Regions from separate parts of the Priestia sp. YIM B13486 genome, predicted to be linked through region 2. Evidence: riboswitches for the same ligand, from Rfam matches in the RefSeq annotation. Region 2 holds a riboswitch; the other holds the start of a gene.

Region 1 (10,031 bases), on a different contig from region 2:
TTTAACTACTTCTTAATAAGCTACAGTACGGTAATACCTTCTTTTATCTAAGGAGTGATTGCGCTTATCTTCTAGGTGAACACTTACCCGTTGAAGTAGACTTCCTAAAACCAGTGGAGGGAAATATTGACGAAATTCTGGACTAATCCCTTCAAGCGTATAATCTTTAGTATCAAAAATCGTAAGCTTGTCTGTATATTTCTCAGCAAAACGCTCTACTCTATCAGCTAATGGTCTCGTTGCATCTTCCCCTTTAAGTAAGATAATACTCGTGTCTCTTTCAACCAGCTCAATTGTTCCGTGGAAAAATTCTGCTGCATGTACGGACTTCGTACGAATCCATTGCATCTCTTCCAATACGCACATACTATATGCATAAGTTCTTCCCCATGCTGTTCCAGATCCAATTAACATATGATAATCTTCATCCTTATATTTGTTTGCAAATTCTTTAGCCTTTTCTTCCACCTGTTCTTTTACTGAAATTAGATTTTCAGGCATTTTTTCTAACTCTGATACAAATTTATCGTATTTTGGGAATTCTCCGTTATTATGCATTAGTCTGAAGATAATCATATACATTTGAAGATTTATTGAATCTGCAGCATAGTCGTTTTCTGCGTAGTTAGCTATCGGATAATCTACGATGTTAGCTAATGGTGTACCCATTTCTCCTACTAACCCAATAGTAGTTGCTCCTCTTTCCTTACAATATTGTGCTGCTTCAACAGTCTCTTCTGTAGTACCTGATAGAGAAGAGAGAATAACAACTGAATTTTTATCAAATTGCTTATGACTCTGTAGCATAAATTCAGAAGCAATTTCAGCGTAAACAGGAATAGTTGAAGTAGAATTCCATATGTATTCAAATGGATACATGATAGCAATAGAACCCCCTGATCCAATAAGGAATAAGTTTTTAAATTCTTTTTTTGAAACTTCATCCATTTTCTTTTCTATTTCTGCTCTTAATAAAACTGCTCCATTTGTTACTTTTAAGTAGTTCTGTGGATTAAACTTTAACATTTAGCAATCTCTCCTCTTATTTTTTAAGTTAGCCACTCAATGGTATATACCATTGAGTGTAAAAAATATAATGGTATATACCATTTGTAATTTAGATTATAGCACGCAAAATTCTGGGTTTCAATAAAAATATTAAAAAATTCTGATAATTAAAATAACAACTGTTTCTTTAAGGCCATTGGTAATTCAATCCCCAACAACAATGATTGTTAAAAATGATGAATTATTGTTGTTTACAAAGCTCGTAAAATTATACTTTGGTGAACTAAATAAAACTTGATTCGAAAGTGTTTTTTTAAATCAATTTAGCTGTAAAAATAATATGCGGTCAATTTTGGTCTAGTACTTAAATAGTGTTTTTATATACTTTGTAGAAAAAATAGTTCATTTTCCTCGTTAAATGTATGTATAAATGGTTTTCTTTGATAATATAGCTAACATGTTCATAACATCTTCAATGGTAATGATTTAACTAGAATTATCGATCATACAACACACTCCTTTTATTTATGTTATCTAATAATTTATTATATTGTATTAATACAAAGTTACAGATTAAAAGTTTTTATAGTAGATGTGTAAATGGTGTAACTAACTTATAAAAGTTTAAGTTATATCATTTACTCTAAGTGACGACAAATAGATCATTTTTCTACAAGATGTGTAAATGATAACACTATTTTTTATAAAGTATTATACTATTTACTCTTATAAATAATATAACAATAAATTTTATCTATATTTAAAAGTAAAAAGTATTAATAATTTATTTAATAATTAATTTTAAAGCTATCTCACGTTTATTGTTTTTAGTTCGATGTTCGTTATGATGAGAATACGTTCCTTAATTTATACAAGTAGAATTTACCTTCAATTCTTTTGTTCAATAATTCCTTTACAATTTAATTTTCTAAATATTCGAGACGAATTAACTAAAAAGGTTAAATTATCCATAACCATCTTATATACTAATAATGAACCAATACACAATAAGAAAGAGGAGGAAGAAATCCTATGATAAGCATAAAAAAAGTTGCTTGTACTCATTATGGAATAAGAATGGACGTTTTTAAACCTGAGGAAATAATTAGCTTTAATCATTTGCAATCAAGAGGATACCTCACTTGTCCTTATTGTGGCGATATCGAAATCGCTCATGAATGCCAAGAAGGAAAATCAAGGTTTGTAGTTGCTGCTAATAGAGTTCATACTCATGATTGCCTCTCGAAAGAGTCATAAAAAATTAGTCGCTCTAAAAAGATCCATCCTTTTAGAGCGACTAATTTTACTTACACAAAAGTCTTTTCAAAATGACATATTTTATAGAAGAAACTCGCCAAAAAAGTAGCCTTTGCTCAACGGGAGCAAAGGCTTATTAGAATTTAGGCGGTTGGGAAATATGATATTAGTTTGAGCTAAATTAAAAAATCATCTCCCTTTTACCTAACCTTATTAAGTGACAAGTGTGTAAAAGCTATGATATGTTAGCATCTCTACATATGATCTAAAATTAGAGAATGAGGTGTTTGAATATGAATAAAACTGAACTAGTAGATGCGGTTGCTACACAAGCAGAACTATCAAAGCAAGATGCTAAAAAAGCTGTGGAAGCGTTGTTTGAGACGGTTTCTAACACACTTGCGAAAGAAGAAAAAATTCAGTTGATTGGATTTGGAACATTTGAAGTACGTGAACGTGCAGCCCGTACAGGTCGTAACCCTCAAACAGGTGAGGAAATGACAATTCCGGCTTCAAAGGCTCCTGCTTTTAAACCAGGAAAAGAATTAAAAGAAGCCGTTAAATAAATATGTCTTATAATCAGCCCTCTCTAGAGATAGACTTCTAAAGGGGGCTATTTTTCACGGTGAAAAACTTCTAAATACCTACACACAAATATTACCTAATCAAGGTTTCTATTTTCTTGTGTCGTCTTAGAGTTTGAGGTAGGCTCTTTGCCAAGTCCAGGTTTCCAATTACCTAACTTGTTTTTTAAGTAATCCTTTAAAAAATCACGTTTCTTTTTTCGTCTTTTATCCCTGTTTTTCATAAGTACTCACCACCTTTAGGTTACTTAATAGGTGCAATTTCTCCTTATTATAATTATGTTGAAAAATCCACTCCTTATGCTAAATCTATAAGTGAAGATACTTTTTCTCGTCGGTGAAGGGAATATCAGAGTATAAAAAATGCGGTGACTCCGGAAGAATAATAGAAAGAATTTTATTTTTCACTACATAAAAAGCTATCTATAGTCGATTAAAGTAAAGAGGATTAACTATTTAGTTGTAATATAGTGGATGGTCACTATAAAATAGGGTTTTAAGCTTAAAATAAACGGTAAATGATAAAAAGGATTTATGTAAGGAGGTACTATTATGAAAAAGTCTATAGCAGTTCTGCCAGAAGAGTGGATGAAGCTAGTTAAAGATGCAATGAATTCAAATGTGAGTAAAGAAGAATTTAAACAGTTTCTAGAAGCAAAATCTCAAGATAACACGATAGCAAAAAACATTAGATAGCGTGCCTATCTAATGTTTTTTGTTATCACTAGGTTTGTGTATTATCTAAGAATGCTTTTACTTCTTTAACCGATAACCCTACTTCCTTAGCCTCTTGGATAAGTCTAATCCATTCTTGGTCTAAATGTGGCGTTATTACTTCTTTTTTACTGTCCATAAACATAAATTCCTCCAGATTTTCAGGAGGCTCAGCTGTCATAGTCAATTGACTTTAGACCTGTAGCTTTGCGTCCTAGCTTTTCAACTAGTTTGCCTTTATCTGAATGTGTAAATTTATATAAATATTACTACATAATGGATGTTGAAATATGTCGAAATAAGTATTCTTATAATTATTTTCTGAATTAAATAACTATTCCTAACTCCAAAAACAATGCTGAGAGTTATCAGCTGGGAAGAGACGTAAACCAAGCGTACAATAAGGCCTAGTATTTTTAATACGTCTAAAAAGGATTGTTTATAAGATTAAATTGTCACTTTAAAAGGTAATTTGCACTTATTTTAAGTGCTATTTTGCATATTATTATAACATAAGATAAAAATAAATAAGTTATTGAACATAGAAAAGTGAACAGGGTTTTGTAACATTTTTGACAATAAAACACGCCTCTTTCAAATCAAGAAGAAGCGTGTTCAGAAAAGGACGAGTTTTGGAACAAATAATAAAATGTGTGCTTTTTTAACGTTGTTCAGCAATTGGGTAAGGGAGGTAATCAGATGGTTCATCTCGAAATTGTAAGTTATGCCAGAACAACATGCCGCAAATGAATATTGACCAATGGGATTATCTATTAAAAGGGATAAGATTGGAGGGAATAGAAAATGGATGTAAGGACACTTTTGTTACAACAATGGGCAAGCTGCTTAGATAAAGAAGACTGGTTTCCACCACTTGAAAAAGTACTAGAGAATATTACTTTGGAACAGGCAATTTGGAAACCAGTTGAAGGGGCACATTCCATTTGGGAATTAGTTTGTCATTTACTTTTCTATGAAAAGAGAATTCTGTTACGCTTTCTAGGTGAAACAGCAAATGAACCAAAGGCAGAAAATAATGGCGCTACATATCGATTACCAACTGAGACCTTTCAAAATTGGAAGGAAACAAAACAAGAATACTTTTCTGTTCATCGTGAACTTGAAAAAATACTAGCAAAATCAGAACTAGAAGATTTGTATAGACCGATTCCTGATGACAATCCATTAGTGCTTGAACTGAAGAGTTTAGCAATGCACGACGCATATCATATTGGGCAAATTGTATTCCTTAGTAAAATGCAAGGAGCTTGGGCAAGGAAACGCAGCTTTTAAAAAGTTTTATTAGCTTTACAGTTATTCCACTATAGAGCACTATTCCGAAGTGATGATAAAAGTCCAATTTCTTAATTTTAATATTGAGAAATTGGACTTTTTATATTTATTTATAGTGCAAAATATCGCTTGAAAAAGGTGCAAAATAACTCCTAAAGTGACAATTAAATAGACGCATTATCGTTTATTTTTTTACCGTCTAAAAAGGTGTACCTTTTTAGACTACCTATATTGGACAACCCTGAACATTAACAAAATAAAAGGCTACACCATAATGAAATGATGTAGCCTTTTATTTTTGAGTATTAGATAAAATTTGTAAAATATAATCAGTTTCGCTACAAATATATCACATTCATATGATTAATAAATAAATTTTTTTGGCGTTTCTGCATTTATCTAAACGTAACATTTTTTATGCAGTACGTATTATTTATCCAAAGCCCTTTTATTAGTTGTGCATCGGAAAGAGTCATTATGGGAACTTACTTATAATAAATTGCACTTAATAAAAAAAGAGCTATTTAAATGCTTAACTTTCCACTTATCCACCCTTCTACAAAATCTTTTAAAGAAGGTGCAGTCTGAGTTCTTTGATTGGTCTCATGATTCCAAACATAAATACCATTTTGTTTTATGGATCTATCTGATGTTGAATATCCAAACATATCGCCATTCCCTGCATCTGCGAAAAACAACAAATTGTTAAAAGGAATGTATGTGTCCTCCATTCTGTCTCCTAAACTTAAATTCTCTCTTATAATTTTCTCTATAGACCAAATTAACGAGCAACCATAACCATCATTTACACCATTTGTTTCATACAACAAATTTCTTAATTCTTTTGGGATCTGAATACTAAATAGTTTTTCTAGCACTTCTATGTCCTCTATGCTAGCCGGTTCTCCATATACACATTCTGTTGAAATATTTTGTATTAAATCCTTCCACATAGGCTCACCTTCCTTATTAAAAAATTATATGTTAAGTTGGTAAGATAACAAATAATTGCTTCAATTGCAGTGAGAAAATTCACAGCTTCAAAGACTGAAGGATGTTACGATGTATTTGACTTTTCTAACAAAAGGTCAGTCTTTCTTTGCATTATATAAGAACAATCACTCTGTAGTAATCTCTGTTTTTCTATGTTCAGAGATTTTTTCTGTGTTGAGAATACTTTCTAGTTGTGTCGGGTAGGAAGGCCCTCTCACGAGTGCCCCTCCTACCTGACTAAAAGGTTTTATGAGCTAAATCACTTCTAATACACATGTAATGATTCATAGAAAAAATAGAGTCTTTTTCTACATACGTTTAGAAAAATATTTCTCTTTTTACTTTTTAATATCAAATAATGCTCCACAAATTCGTGATTTTATGACTATTCAGGAAGTCACAATTTATAGGCTGCAAAAAACCCTTAATAAAAGGGTTCCTTAGCATGATGTTTCAGATATTTTATATCATGCAAACCGGTCTCTACTTCAAATCAACGAAAGATTTTGTGGAAATTTGCATTTACTTTTATTTGAAAAGAGTAAAATTATTTGATGATAATTTAGAATCTTTGTAAATTAATAGGAAGTTTTGTAGAAAGTATTTTATATACAGGAGAAAACTAACATAATGTATTTAATGTTAGTTTTTATAAGGAGTTTATTACAATCCATAATGAACACAATCTTTTGTTGTTTAGAAGAGAAGTGAATCGCTTGAGGGAAGAATACAAGAATTGGGAAAAGGAACTGTTTAAAAGTGAAATTCATAGGGATATTATATTATTGAGCGATGCCATAAAAGTTGATTATAAAATAAATAGGTAGGAAATATGCGTTCACTTATGTAATCAAATTTACTTATTTATTACACCAGTTTAACTTCATTTTCATTTCCTTGTAACTGGCATGCTTTATAATGAATTAAAGTAGTTGGACAATCATACGAAAGACCATTTTGAATTTAGGCGGTGGGATAATGAGCGAACAGCCCTATTCTGACATACAACGTAAAAAAAACTCGATTATAGATTCTTTAATCCATTTAGGAATCTATAAAAAAGGAAACAAACAGCTCTATGAATTAACATTACATGAGTTAGAAACAGAGTATCATATAGTTAATCCGGCAATCCAAGACCTATCTTTTTAAGTTTTTGCTAACCGCAATTCATTTGTTAAGAGGAGGGTTAATCTATGTTTTTGAAAAAACTAATCAAAAATGGTTTAATTACGGTTAATTATTATGAAAATGGGTCATTACAAACTTGTAAAGGCCGTGTTTATAATCTTAATCTCCATGAACAGACCCTGTCTTTAAAAGATGAAAAACAAAATATTTTCTTTATTCGTTTATCCGGTATTGAAGACATTTATTGATTTCCTTTATTTGATTTAAACTTAGTGAAGAATTTTCTCTATTTTTTATGATAAATGGTCACTTTGTATGTATAAGAAATTTCTAGTTAAGGAGCCATAAAGATATAAAAGTGAAATAAAAAAGGGGGAGGAATGATGAGAGAAACCAAACAAATATGGTCTGATTTTATTGAGGAGGACCAATTTGAACTACATTCGTACCTTACTTATTTATTTAAACAATGTGACGAGGAGAATCTAAGACAGTTAGAAGATGAAAATATAAAAGAATAAACCTATAAATAAAGCAAACTGGAAGGATAAAAAATGAAAATGAAAATAATGTAGGCGACCTTATGATTCTAATCGAATGAATAGGTCGTTTATTGCTGTTATAAATCTTTTTATAGGGAGCTAATTTGATGTCAAAAGAAAGCGTAATGTTAAATTTGAGGATTAATTTATGTAAACAGATTAAAGATTTACTAGAAGAAATAGAGCAGGGGAATTTAGTTTAAAAAAGAATATATATAAAATAAAACTTCCTAATTTTCTTTAAAGCTGGTAAGGAGAAAGTCTAATTATTAGTTTATCAATGATTCCTTTTTAGTCCTCTTAATATGGTATTAGTGCAAAAATCATCAAATCAAGCTAATTAAATTGCCCGTGGGATTAACACTCCTTTACTACAGGGATAACTTTTCCCTTCTCCACTATCTTCTACGCGTATTCATACAAGTTCCCGTTTTCTAATATAATACACTTATGTAACAGCTTCCCCCTGCAATATTACGTAGCATTTTCATTATAGAAAGTAGAGTGTTTCTTCTACACGCAGTTAAAAAGTGTTCTCGTTCAGTTTATAGTAACTATGTGGTATCCGGTTTTTAACCGTCTGAATTTTAGAAGGAGGAATCCATTGTGAATACAACTGTTAATGAATTGTATGATTTTGGAACAGTCGTAAAGGGGAAGCTATTAAATAATAATCTTTATGCTCATTATTTGAGTGATGCCATGAGAAGAGGAAATCATTTTGATTTTTTATATTATTTTTTGACAGCAACTGTAGATAGTCGAACACCTATACCTGAACATGTCTCTACTGTTTTTTTAAAGGTTCTTAGCAATAAAATAAAGTTGAGTGATCTTACTCCATTTATCATGGGAATGGTCGGGAAATAAACAAAAGTTAAGAGATATATGTCTTAACTCCTTTAATTGAGGCACCCATTTAGGAGTCGGTTAATAGTTCAGTTTAATCGGGATATGGATATGATTTAAAGATACGTCAATTACATTCGTTCCATTGATCAAATAAATCGATTAAATAACAGGAGGAGCACTTTATATGGATACTATATTAAGAGTATCATCAATATCAAATCCAAGTTCAGTTGCAGGTGCAATTACAGCCGTATTTAGAGAAAGAGGTAATGTAGAAATTCAAGTAATGGGAGCCGGCGCTTTAAATCAAGCGATTAAAGCTGTTGCGATTGCAAGGGGATTCGTAGCTCCCAGTGGTGTTGATTTGGTTTGTGTTCCTGGGTTTACATATATTTCAATCGATAATGAAGAACGAACAGGAATCAAATTAATTTTAAGCCCTAGAAAAAAACGATAGATTTGCGTTAAGTAAAAAGGACTTTTTAGCATGTTATTGCCGATAATTGCTGTTATACAAACTAAAAAAGCATATAGTATGCATTTTTAAATGCAAAAAAACTACCTCAGGTGAACTGCACCCCAATTGTTAGACAAAGAAACTCTAATGATTGGGGTGCTTTTATGTCTAGACATACATTTGAAGATAAGTTGAAGGCTATTGATTTGTACCTAAATAAGCGCAACTCATATAGGGAAACAGCCAAGTTAATGAGCGCCACTAAATCAGATATTATAAAATGGGTGGCATTGTATCAAAAACATGGAGAAAAGGGTTTACAGCCGACCTATACAAATTACTCTGTGAAGTTTAAAATGGACGTATTAACTTATATGGAAAAAACAGGAGCGTCTATTCGTGAAGCATCATATGTATTCAATATTCCTTCTTACTCAACGGTGGCGAAATGGAAAAGAACCTTTGAAGAACAAGGTAAGGATGGCCTGTTTCCTAAAAAGAGGAGTCGTCCAAAAATGAAGAAAAAGCCTACTGAAAATCTTGATACAGACAAGACAAATGAAGAGTTACTAAAGGAAAATGAATACCTACGAATGGAAATTGCGTATTTAAAAAAGTTAAACGCCTTAGTTCAAGCATCAAGGGAATCAAAGAGCGAGAAAAAGCCCAAATAGTGTTTGAATTAAGGCATGAATATAAGGTCGTCGACCTTATAAAGGTAGCTAAAATCGCTCGTAGTACTTATTATTACTGGACGAAAGCTTTTAAGGGTCCTGATAAATACAAAGAGATGAAACAACTAATTAAGCATATTTTTCATGAGCACCAAGGTAGATATGGTTACCGTCGTATTACCTTAGAGCTGAGTAGACTAGGGTATTCTATTAATCACAAGACCGTATATAGACTGATGAAAGAATTAGGATTAAAGAGCCTCGTGCGACTCAAAAAATATCGCTCGTACCGTGGGAAAACAGGAAGGATCGCTCCTAACATTCTTAAACGCGACTTTGAAGCGTCTAAACCAAATGAAAAATGGGTCACAGATATTACAGAGTTTCATCTGTTTGGAGAGAAGCTTTATTTATCCCCTATTCTAGATCTTTTTAATGGTGAAATTGTCTCTTATCATATAGACAAACGGCCTGTTTTTTCCCTTGTGACAACAATGTTGAATGAGGCATTTAATCACTTACAAGT
Region 2 (10,031 bases):
CGAATCCATCATGATTTACTATATATGTTTTTCTAAGTTCGAAATTCGATCCTGATATTCTCAAACTCGCTAGATAAAAAATGTCTCTGTTGCTGTATCCTATGAATGTAAAAGTCTGTTTTTCATCTTCTTTAGCCGCAACTGGAATAATTTGACTTTTTCCAGGATTTCCTGTAAACCTTCCATCTTTGAAAGTAATAGCTATTTGGTTGTCTGCAGTCTTAATGGATAAACCATTTTGAAAAAAGGATTTTATAGTATGACCTAAGCTTGATAGGAACAAGCCTACGCTACCACTTTCAACACTTTTCTTATAATCTGTACTCCCCAAATAAAATCCATTTTCATTTGATCCACTATACGTGTTTAACACCACAGATTCAACATTATTTTTATAAAATCGGTAAAAAAAACCATCTGAACCATTATATTTCTGATTTTTTTCTTGTAATGCTGCAGTATTGAAATCTGTCTCTCCATACTTTCTTATTTTCCAATAGTTATTACAAGCAAAAACTTCTTGCCCATCATCCCTATTAACAGTGTTGTTGACTAGCCCTCCAATCCCTTGTAGAAAACCACTGTACCAAAACTTCCCGAAACCTTTAATTTGAGCAGGCTCAAAAAAAGATTCATACGTTATATTTCCTACATTACGTTCAGCATTTCCATCGGCATTTATATAGATGCTATCTCGTCCATGTCCCCACATGAAGAAGTTCAGTCTTGCATTATACAAATATCCCGAAACATGATTTATCCCTATTTGTCCATTGTAAATATTTAAATGTACTCCCTCAAAATCATTTCCATGGAAGCTATCATTTCCATTTCCCTGTTCAATACGAATGGATTCGGTACAATTTCTAATGTTAATTTGATCAAATTTATTACTTTCTGTAAAGGAACCTGTAGTATTATTATGCAACCAGATTCCGTAGTTTAACTTTGTAATGTTGATATTTCTAAACTGTCCATAGCATTGTCCATCTAAATAAAGGGCTGTGCCACCATATTCATATCCTTGATCTGGTTCAATTGTTACGTTTTCTAATGTTATACCATTAAATATTCCTTGATTATTCCTAAAGGAGAACAAGGGCGTGGTGCCCGTAAGTCTTGTTTTAATTATTACCCCTTCTTCTGCAGCACCAGTAAATTTCATTTCCTTAATTTCATCATTATTTGAAAATAAAGTATCAGACACAATATATTTTCCTACTGGTAATTTAAATTCAGTCTTTAAACTAGTAGCCTTCCATATAGCTCTCTTTATTCTACCAGTATCATCTTTTTCCCCAGCCATACGAGGGTCAATCAACGTATCTAACTGTAACGTTTGTGTAATTTCGTTCTCCATTATTTTAGACGTATTTACTTTAATTTGTGAATCATCTCTTTTACCTTCAAAGAAGTATCTGCCTGATAGCTTATTAATTTTACTTTCTAGAGTTTTTAGACATTTATAATAAAAAGCTTTTAACATATTTCATCACCACACTCCATTAGTTTATTTAGTGATATAAACCCACTAGTTAACTTATATAATTATTGTATTCCTTATACGATAGGTTTGTGCCAAGCTTATATAATAAATAAATAAAACACCTGTTTTTAAACAGGTGTTTTATTTATTTATTTATTTATTATAAGATAATGAGGGCTAGAAGTAAGTTTTAAAGAAATCTGCTTTTGATTCCATTGAATATCTTGTCTTTCTCCTAACATAGATATTAACTGTCCTTTCCCCGAAGTCATATTTATATTTACATAATGGTCTGTATCTGATGTCCAAAAAACCAAAATTTCTTTCCCTTTTTTGTTAGATAATTTAAAAATATAATCATTTGGCTGACCATTCTCTATTTTTTTAGTATAATGATAACCTTTTAATATTGAGGAGAGATTTTTAATCGCCCTATAAGTTAATTTAGGTTCATTGTCACTCCATAAAGTTCCAAAGTTGTTACTACTATTATTTAGATTATTTCCGTCATTCCTAAAATTATACCATATACTAACAGGTATATTTCTCCAAGAATTAATTAACATTACTCTTGTAGCATAACTAGCCTGTTTTAATTCACCCTCACGTCTGTTTTCTGTATGCTCCATAGAATAACCCCATTCTCCTGAGATTACAGGAATGTCCCTTGGAGAATACTCTTTTATAAGTTGCTCCACTTTTGCATAATCATTCACTACGGTTTCGGGATGGTGTTGGCGATACGGGTGAACAGAAACAGCATCAATATGCCTTAATATACCTCTTTTAAAAGTTGCTTCTAACCAATGTAGAGAATCTTCATTAATTCCGTTAAGAGCAGGAGCTACTACAATACTTGATTTGTCCTCTTTCTTAATTACAGGGGCTACTTCTTCAACTAAAAGAAAATATTCTTCGTAACTAGGTTGTGGCCTCCAAAAGTCCGAACTATTTGGTTCATTCCAAATTTCCCATACAGCTCCATTGTCTTTGTACCTGTGAATAGTTGCTTTCACAAAGTTTTTAAATGCTTCTCTTCCGGTTTCGGTTACGATAGACTTTTCCTGTTCATAAATGGGATTGGAGTAATCAAGAATATAATAAGGATGGATACCATTTTTTATTAATATATCGTGTATTTTATCATAACCACCCTTTTCGAAGTCATAGACACCTTTTTCAGTTTCAATATTGGCCCAAGTTAAATCTAGCCTTACCCAATGAAATCCAGCTTCCTTTATCATTTTGATATCATTTTCCGTTATTGATCCATGCACATTAATTCCTAAATTACTCGTTAGTTCTAGAGATTCATTTTTTTTATTATTTGGGACATCTGTCTTTTTATTACACTGCACTAATAAAAACAAACTAATTAAACAAGGAAAGACTATAAAGATTAAATATTTCTTCTTAATTATTCTCACCTCAATAATATACTCAAACTCACATCGCCAACTGGTCATTCGATTCAGGTTTAACATAGGTTTGCTTTTTAAATATAATATACTCCTTCTGGTATACATTATATGTTGCTGATAATAGTCCTATATGGTACCAAAGATATAGTCTTGATATATTTTGATTAAACTGTAATATTATTAATTCTGCAATTAACGAAACTGTCATTCCTATCAAAATTTTGCTTGTTTCCTTATCTCTAACTTTTCTCGAGAGCTTCAACGGTGAAATAATTAGTATTATGATGTACAGGATGAATGGTAAAAAACCTATTATACCACTAGCTGCTAATACTTCTGCAAAAGTTGATAAGCCTTCAAATGGCTTTGCTTGTTCTTGATTCGTTACTAAAACATTATGAAGACCTCCAATCGCAGGAGCAATCCCCCCTAAGCTGCGACCGACCAAAGGGTTTTCTTCAAATACGCTGATAGTATCTTCAAAGCCTGTACTTCTATCGTCTAAAGAGTGACTAGCGGTTCCATGTAGCCCAGTTCCCGCTAGTAGAAAATCAAATTTCCCGCTATTGTCCAATAATACTAGTGAAGCTGCTAAAGAAATACCTATTCCAAAAATAAGAACAGGTTTTAAGTAACCCAAATGTACTTGACTTTTTAATAGATACCTTGTAAATATAACTAAATATCCCATCATCCATAAAAGACATATTACTATTCCCATACGTGAGGAACTTAACACAATAGAAAGTGTCGTGACACAAACTATTAAATTCAGCATTCTTTTAGATAACAAAGTAGATTTTTTTATCTGTAGATAGAGAACTAAAGACCAACCTATTAACATATATGTTGCAAAATAAGATGGTTCATAAGAGAATCCATTTACACGAACAATTCCATTTGGCCACCATTGAGTTGCTAGAAAGGGCTTTATTCCAGCAAGTGATAATAGAAATTGCATAATACCCCAGCTTCCTACAAATAGAAAAGAGTATAAATAAATTTTAATTAATTTAATAACCCTTTCTTTCGAATTGACGTAATGAACAAAGGAGAATATCAACATAATATTAAACAACATCCAAACAGCATAATTTATATTCCTAACTAGATAGGTTGTATTAGGAATAAATAAAGCTATAAAAAAGAACCATAACAGTAGTGGTACATAACCTAAGAAAGGTTTAAATTTGCCTCGTATTAATAGATTGATTACAAAAAAAAGAATGGGAATTGCCAACAATATTTGAGAAAATCTAAATGAAAATCCTCCTAATTTCACAACCATAAACACATCAAATGAAACCATATAGCTTGCTAAAATGAAATATAATAAGAAAAATTCCTTACTACGTTTTTTGTTCATATTATAAATCCGCCTTCCTAGAATCCAGTAATTTACTTCATTACTAAATAATTTATATCAAATGACCTTTATTATCAATCTGTTTTTGGTAGAAAGAGAATTTAATTAATATACTATTAAATTTTCAGCTATTAGACTCCTATACTGGGTTATAAAAAAGAATTAGAATGAAGCAATAATACTGTAGACTGATGTTACGTAATGATAGACCTGGAGGGTTACTTCTAGTTAAATATTACTTTTAGCACCACTTTTTAGTTATATTTATAAAAGTTTTTTTCTACACTTATTAATATATAAAAGTATACACCACTTTCGCAAAAGCTACTTCTATAAACATTATAATTAAAACTATCTATAAAAAATTTGATGAGCTATAAAACATAAATTTGTACTTCTCTTCTTAGAAAAAGTACAAATTACTTAGTAGATGCACACTTAAGCTTGCTTTTTATAATCATTCAAATTTTGCTTTTCGGATGAGGTTTCAAGCTACAATGGATTTTAAGTTGAACATTACATTTATCGGGGAAATAGAAAAAACGAAGTCACTTTATTTAAAACTGTGCGTGCTTCTTCCTTTTGACCTTCTTTATTGGGTAGCAATTTTTCTATTTTCACTAATTTAATTTTCGTATACAAAGTATTTAAAGCTTTAATGGAGTTAAATTTTTTTATGGATCTCTCCTTTTCTATAGACAACCTTCTATTGGAATATATTTCTTCCTATTGTGCCAATTAAAGTTCCTTACAAGAACAAAATAAAACCGATTTATCATATGTTTTCTCTATATAAATAAGCACTTAAAAATTCCAGTAAAGAAGATAATGACTAGACATAAAAATTAGAGACAAACACCTTTTTGTTCTTAAAAAAGAACGAAAAGGTGATTTTAACGTTTTTTTTTAACATTTTTATATTGAAAACATAAAAAAATCCTTTATAATGAACAACAGATGCTACATATAAAGGAGAGGTTTTCACGTGATCGGTGATCGCATTAAAGAAATGAGACTGCAAAAACGTTATTCTATTACTAGACTGGCGGAGAAAGCACAAATATCAAAATCCTACCTTTCACAAATTGAAAAGGGTTCAAATTCAAACCCTTCCCTGCAGATGCTTCATAAAATTGCTGCTTCTTTGGGCACAAGCGTTGATTATTTAATTGATGAAACAAATGAACATGTAGAAGCTACTCCTTATGTTACAGAAGAATGGATGGAGCTGTTAAATAAAGCTATAGGTCAAGGCATGACCAAGGAGGATTTTATCGAATTCTATCAGTACCTGTCCTTCAAAAAAAATCTGCAGGCGGTTAAGGATTCTGGGCATTAAGTAAAAAACACTGCGCTACACTACTCAGATTAACTTCTTTTTGCCTATTTCTACTCATTTATAAATAATCCTTTATAACTATATTCTGTATAATATTTGCAAAGTAAAATCGATTGTTTGTATAATTGTTAATAAAAGTAAGTAAGGCTAGTATCGAGAGCTTTTTCAACCACGACAGCTTTACTCCTTAAGGTCCGGGGAGGAATAATCATGACTGACAAATTAAAAGAAAAAGTAGATTTAGAGAAAGAGTGGATTTTACTCATGAAACAAGCCTATGAAATGGGCTTGTCCATTGAGGAGATAAAGAAGTTTGTTCAAGAAAGTAAACAAAATTAACTGAATTTTGCTTCTTTTATGCTGGGCCGTTTAAAAATTTTGTTATCAATACTTAAATTTCTTGCTTTTTTCTCTTTTTTTCCTTAAGCTAATACAATCAAGTAAAATAAAGGAAATGTCATCATGATAAAAAAAATCGCTGTTATCTTAATGATGCTTAGCATCGCTCATTTTTCCCACACACCTCATTTACAGGTCACAGATCCAAGCAGCTGGAGTAATTCTTCTGTTTGGGACCATAACGCTACGCTTTGGTCTATTTTAAAACCGGGCAGTGAGTTTTATACTTCCTACAGCTACGGATTTAATCTAGAGTTTATCCTTCGTAAAATTGCTCATATTTCCTTTTTTGGTATATTAGCTGTTTTAATTTATTGGAACTTAAAAGAAAAGCCTGGGCGCTATGTAAAAGCAGGACTTTTGCTTGCGTGCTTTGCTTTTTTGGACGAGGTTCACCAAGCTTTTATTATTGGCCGAGACGGCCGAATTGTAGATGTACTTATTGACTCATTTGGAGGGGCTTTGTTTTTATTTCTTCTATATAAAAGTAAAACAAAGCACAGAAGAGCCGAAAGAAACAAGTATAGTTCTTCCATAAAAAAATGAACCCCGATAGAAAGGGTTCATTTTTTTATGGTTTTATGGATCTCTATTCGTTTAAATACCTTCTGCTGCAGCTTTGCTTTTAATTGTGGCTGTAGGTCTCCCAAGCCTCTCCACGCCTTGTAGGTATTTACCTAGTTCATGTTCATCTCTCCTTATTGTGTTTCTTTCTTTTATTTTGAACACTGCGTATGAATAACAACTTGTGAATCAACAAAAACATTCGTTTTCTAGTTCAATCATTTTACTATCCACCCGTTTTAGGATATAAAGATGGATGTAAAATGTTTTTTTAAAACCTCGACCTATTTCGACACCATTTCTGCTAGTTTTCCACTAAAATAATAATAGTTATTAAAAAAATTTATTCAGATAAAGGCAAAGCTGCTGAAAAGCAGTGACGCAAAGCTTCAGGTCTAAGGTAATGTTTACAACATGCTAAGATGGCTGGGTTCCCTGACAAGGGTGGATGAATAGTGATGAACACAGATAAAAAATTAGCAGTAGATCAGGAATGGATTGATCTAATAAAAGCCGCTCATGAACTCGGATTAAAAATAGAAGACGTCCGAGAATTCTTATTAACGAATAAGAACAACCAATAGTAAAAGCACGCTTCTTTTATATTGAAGCGTGCTTTTACTATCACTTATATTTTTATTCCTTTTGGCTGACGCTGGTCAAACGTATAAATCTCCGTAAATCCGCACTGTTTCGCCATCTCAATTGCATCTTTCATATGCGCTCCGACAGTTTCGGCAAAGTGTGAATCAGATCCAACCGTTAAGATTTCTCCTCCTAAATCGCGGTACAGTCCAACGACTTCAAGAGCAGGCAGCGCTTCTCCCAGCTTCCCTCTTATGCCTGAAGTGTTAATTTCAATTCCGATATTGCGATCAATTGCTTTTTTCAAAATATCCGTAAGAATATCTTTAAATTGATCAAAGTCATATATCCCGTATTGCTCAAACGCATAGCGCTTCATTAAATCTAAATGAGCCAAGACATCAATATCCGCTTCGCTTACTAGCTTATACATTTCGTTAAAATAAGCGCGGTAAATTGCTTCTTTATCGTTCAGCTCCAAATGTTTACGTAGCTTGATGTTATTAATGTTATGAACTGATCCTAAAATAAAATCAAAGTTCTCCTGCTTCATTGTTTTTTGATATTTTTCTTTTAAATAGTGCGGCTCACAAACTTCAATTCCTTTTTTAATCACTAGCTGATCTTGAAACTGATCTCTGCATTCCGCTAGTTCTCGTTCATATTTATCAAAATCCATATGACCGTATGTTGGTGCTAATGGATTTAATGAAAAGTGTTCGGTAAAACAAATTTCGTTTATGCCGTTTTTTACAGCCTGCTCGCACACTTCTTTCATAACTGCCTGTGAGTCAAATGAATTATTTGTGTGATGATGGTAGTCTACTAGATACATAATTAGTCACCTCTAGGTTTATTATACATCTCTCCTGCACTTACTGCACATAGATACCCTTTTCCCCCTTATCCCGCCTTTTTTCGTTCATAAAAAGTATTTCCAATAAAAAAAGATATTTTTCCTCTTCCAGTAATCCTTCTTTTCTTATAAACTAACTTAATATAGCAGAGGTTCTGACATACAACTTGACAAACAACTTTTACTTACACAAGGGAAAGGAAATAAGAAATGGAATTTGAAAAAAGTTTTTCACAAACAAAAAGCCCCTTTCTGTCTTACCTAAGCTCTTATACGAAAAAGATGAAAGGAGAATTAAAAGAAGAAGCGAAAATCAATTATAGAGACGCGGTCGTTTCTTCTATTGGAGGCTTAATTGCGATTATCATCAGCAGCGCGATTGCACTAGCGCTGGGTTATCCAATGGCACTCGCTCCAATTGGCGCAACCTGCGTACTTGTCTTCGGTGCTCATAAAGGGCCTTTATCACAGCCTCGTCACGTGCTTGGAGGGCACTTGCTCGCAACGGTTTCAGCACTTATTATTTGGAGTTTATTTCATCGAAGTCTAATCACTATCGCCATTGTGCTGGCTTTTGTTCTTATTTTAATGATTCTTACCAAAACCGTTCATCCTCCCGCGGCGGCTAGTGCGATTGTAGCGATTAACACAGGAGCGGGTTGGGGATTTTTAGGGGTTATTATACTTTGTGCTTGTGTGGTGGTGCTGATTTCTACCGTGTATAATAATTTATTTCAAGACCGGCAGTATCCCAGGTATTGGGTTTAAAAAAGCTTTGGAATATAAAATTCCAAAGCTTTTTTCTTTTACACTTATTTCACTAATCAAACTATTTTATGCCTCAAGTATCTTGTTTTAATTTTCAGAATTGTTTATACTCAAGACGTCTTTGTTTTTTTAGAAAAGCATTGGAGGTGAATTTACAGCACGATTTATACATACTTAAGGGGGATTTTTCATGTTGAAATTAATCGGGGTTTTGCTAGTGGCAGCGGGATTTTTATTTCGTTTAAACACGCTGCTTGTAGTAACTGTTGCAGGCATCGTGACTGGCCTTGTGTCAGGTTTGTCACTTCATGAAGTAATTACAATGTTCGGCCAATTTTTTGTAGATAACCGCTATATGTCTATGGCTATTTTACTTACTCTTCCTATCTTTGGCGTGTTAGAAAAATACGGGTTAAAAGAACAAGCGGAAGTACTGATTAAAAAAGCGAAAAACGCTTCTTCTGGAAATGTTTTACTTATATATCTTTTTATCCGTGAAATCTCAGCCGCAGTTGGATTAAATATTGGAGGACATGCTCAGTCTGTGCGTCCGTTAGTCGCACCTATGTCTGAAGGCGCTGCTCGTGCAAAATACGGAGAGCTTCCGCCTAAAGTAAAAGAAGATATTCGCGCTCATGCCGCGGCAGCTGAAAATACGGGCTGGTTTTTCGGCGAAGATATCTTTATCGCTACGGGTGGAATTCTTTTAATGAAAGGATTCTTCGACTCCGTAGGCATTCACGTTGACGTCTGGGATATGGCGCTTTGGGGTATTCCAACAGCCATCGCAGCGCTGCTGATCAGTGCCCTTCGTTTCCTTCAGCTAGACCGACGTATTCATAAAAAAATGACGAAGCACAAACCAACATCATCTTCAAAGACGGAGGCAAGCTAAATGAAAAGCATCTTGACGCTCGATACAATTTACTACTTACTCGGTATTATTGTCGCTTTTATCGCGATTCGAATTGCACGCGACCACAACCATCCTAACCGTTTAGGATCTTCCCTATTTTGGGCGCTGTTTTCCGTTACGTTTTTATTTGGCAACGTGATTCCGCCTTTTTATATAGGATGTTTGGTCATTATCATGGTGCTGCTTGCTTCATTTAACCGAGTAACTAAGTCTAATGAAGCTGAAACACCTGCTGAAGAACGAACGGCTCACGCGCAGCGATTAAAAAACAAAATCTTTTTACCGGCTTTATTTATTCCTATTTTTACGATTATCGGTACCCTTCTTTTTG

Evidence for each region. A riboswitch is a leader RNA that binds a small molecule or an ion and turns the genes downstream of it on or off. The one in region 2 is predicted to bind cyclic di-GMP.
Region 1: linked by a shared signal. The riboswitch ahead of ACFX4G_RS21715 (anti-repressor SinI family protein) and the one ahead of ACFX4G_RS12300 (anti-repressor SinI family protein) in region 2 are both predicted to bind cyclic di-GMP.

Annotation. Positions count from the first base shown of each region.
Region 1 is NZ_JBHZOZ010000010.1:69,771-79,801, forward strand. Features, by position in the region: gene ACFX4G_RS21690 (SIS domain-containing protein) at 13-1,026, opposite strand; gene ACFX4G_RS21695 (hypothetical protein) at 2,041-2,265, shown strand; gene ACFX4G_RS21700 (HU family DNA-binding protein) at 2,559-2,831, shown strand; gene ACFX4G_RS21705 (hypothetical protein) at 2,927-3,073, opposite strand; gene ACFX4G_RS21710 (anti-repressor SinI family protein) at 3,402-3,545, shown strand; gene ACFX4G_RS21715 (anti-repressor SinI family protein) at 3,574-3,702, opposite strand; cyclic di-GMP riboswitch class I at 3,725-3,809, opposite strand; gene ACFX4G_RS21720 (DinB family protein) at 4,368-4,856, shown strand; gene ACFX4G_RS21725 (SMI1/KNR4 family protein) at 5,381-5,809, opposite strand; gene ACFX4G_RS21730 (Fur-regulated basic protein FbpA) at 6,828-7,001, shown strand; gene ACFX4G_RS21735 (YolD-like family protein) at 7,046-7,228, shown strand; gene ACFX4G_RS21740 (hypothetical protein) at 7,364-7,501, shown strand; gene ACFX4G_RS21745 (hypothetical protein) at 8,129-8,392, shown strand; gene ACFX4G_RS21750 (stage V sporulation protein S) at 8,559-8,831, shown strand; one part of gene ACFX4G_RS21755 (IS3 family transposase) at 8,996-9,455, shown strand; one part of gene ACFX4G_RS21755 (IS3 family transposase) at 9,455-10,031, shown strand, end outside.
Region 2 is NZ_JBHZOZ010000004.1:48,756-58,786, forward strand. Features, by position in the region: gene ACFX4G_RS12270 (hypothetical protein) at 1-1,486, opposite strand, end outside; gene ACFX4G_RS12275 (cellulase family glycosylhydrolase) at 1,636-2,970, opposite strand; gene ACFX4G_RS12280 (hypothetical protein) at 2,933-4,273, opposite strand; gene ACFX4G_RS12285 (helix-turn-helix domain-containing protein) at 5,259-5,612, shown strand; gene sinI (DNA-binding anti-repressor SinI) at 5,823-5,951, shown strand; gene ACFX4G_RS12295 (VanZ family protein) at 6,075-6,557, shown strand; cyclic di-GMP riboswitch class I at 6,922-7,014, shown strand; gene ACFX4G_RS12300 (anti-repressor SinI family protein) at 7,034-7,159, shown strand; gene ACFX4G_RS12305 (histidinol-phosphatase HisJ family protein) at 7,204-7,995, opposite strand; gene ACFX4G_RS12310 (HPP family protein) at 8,227-8,784, shown strand; gene ACFX4G_RS12315 (DUF969 domain-containing protein) at 8,975-9,679, shown strand; gene ACFX4G_RS12320 (DUF979 domain-containing protein) at 9,680-10,031, shown strand, end outside.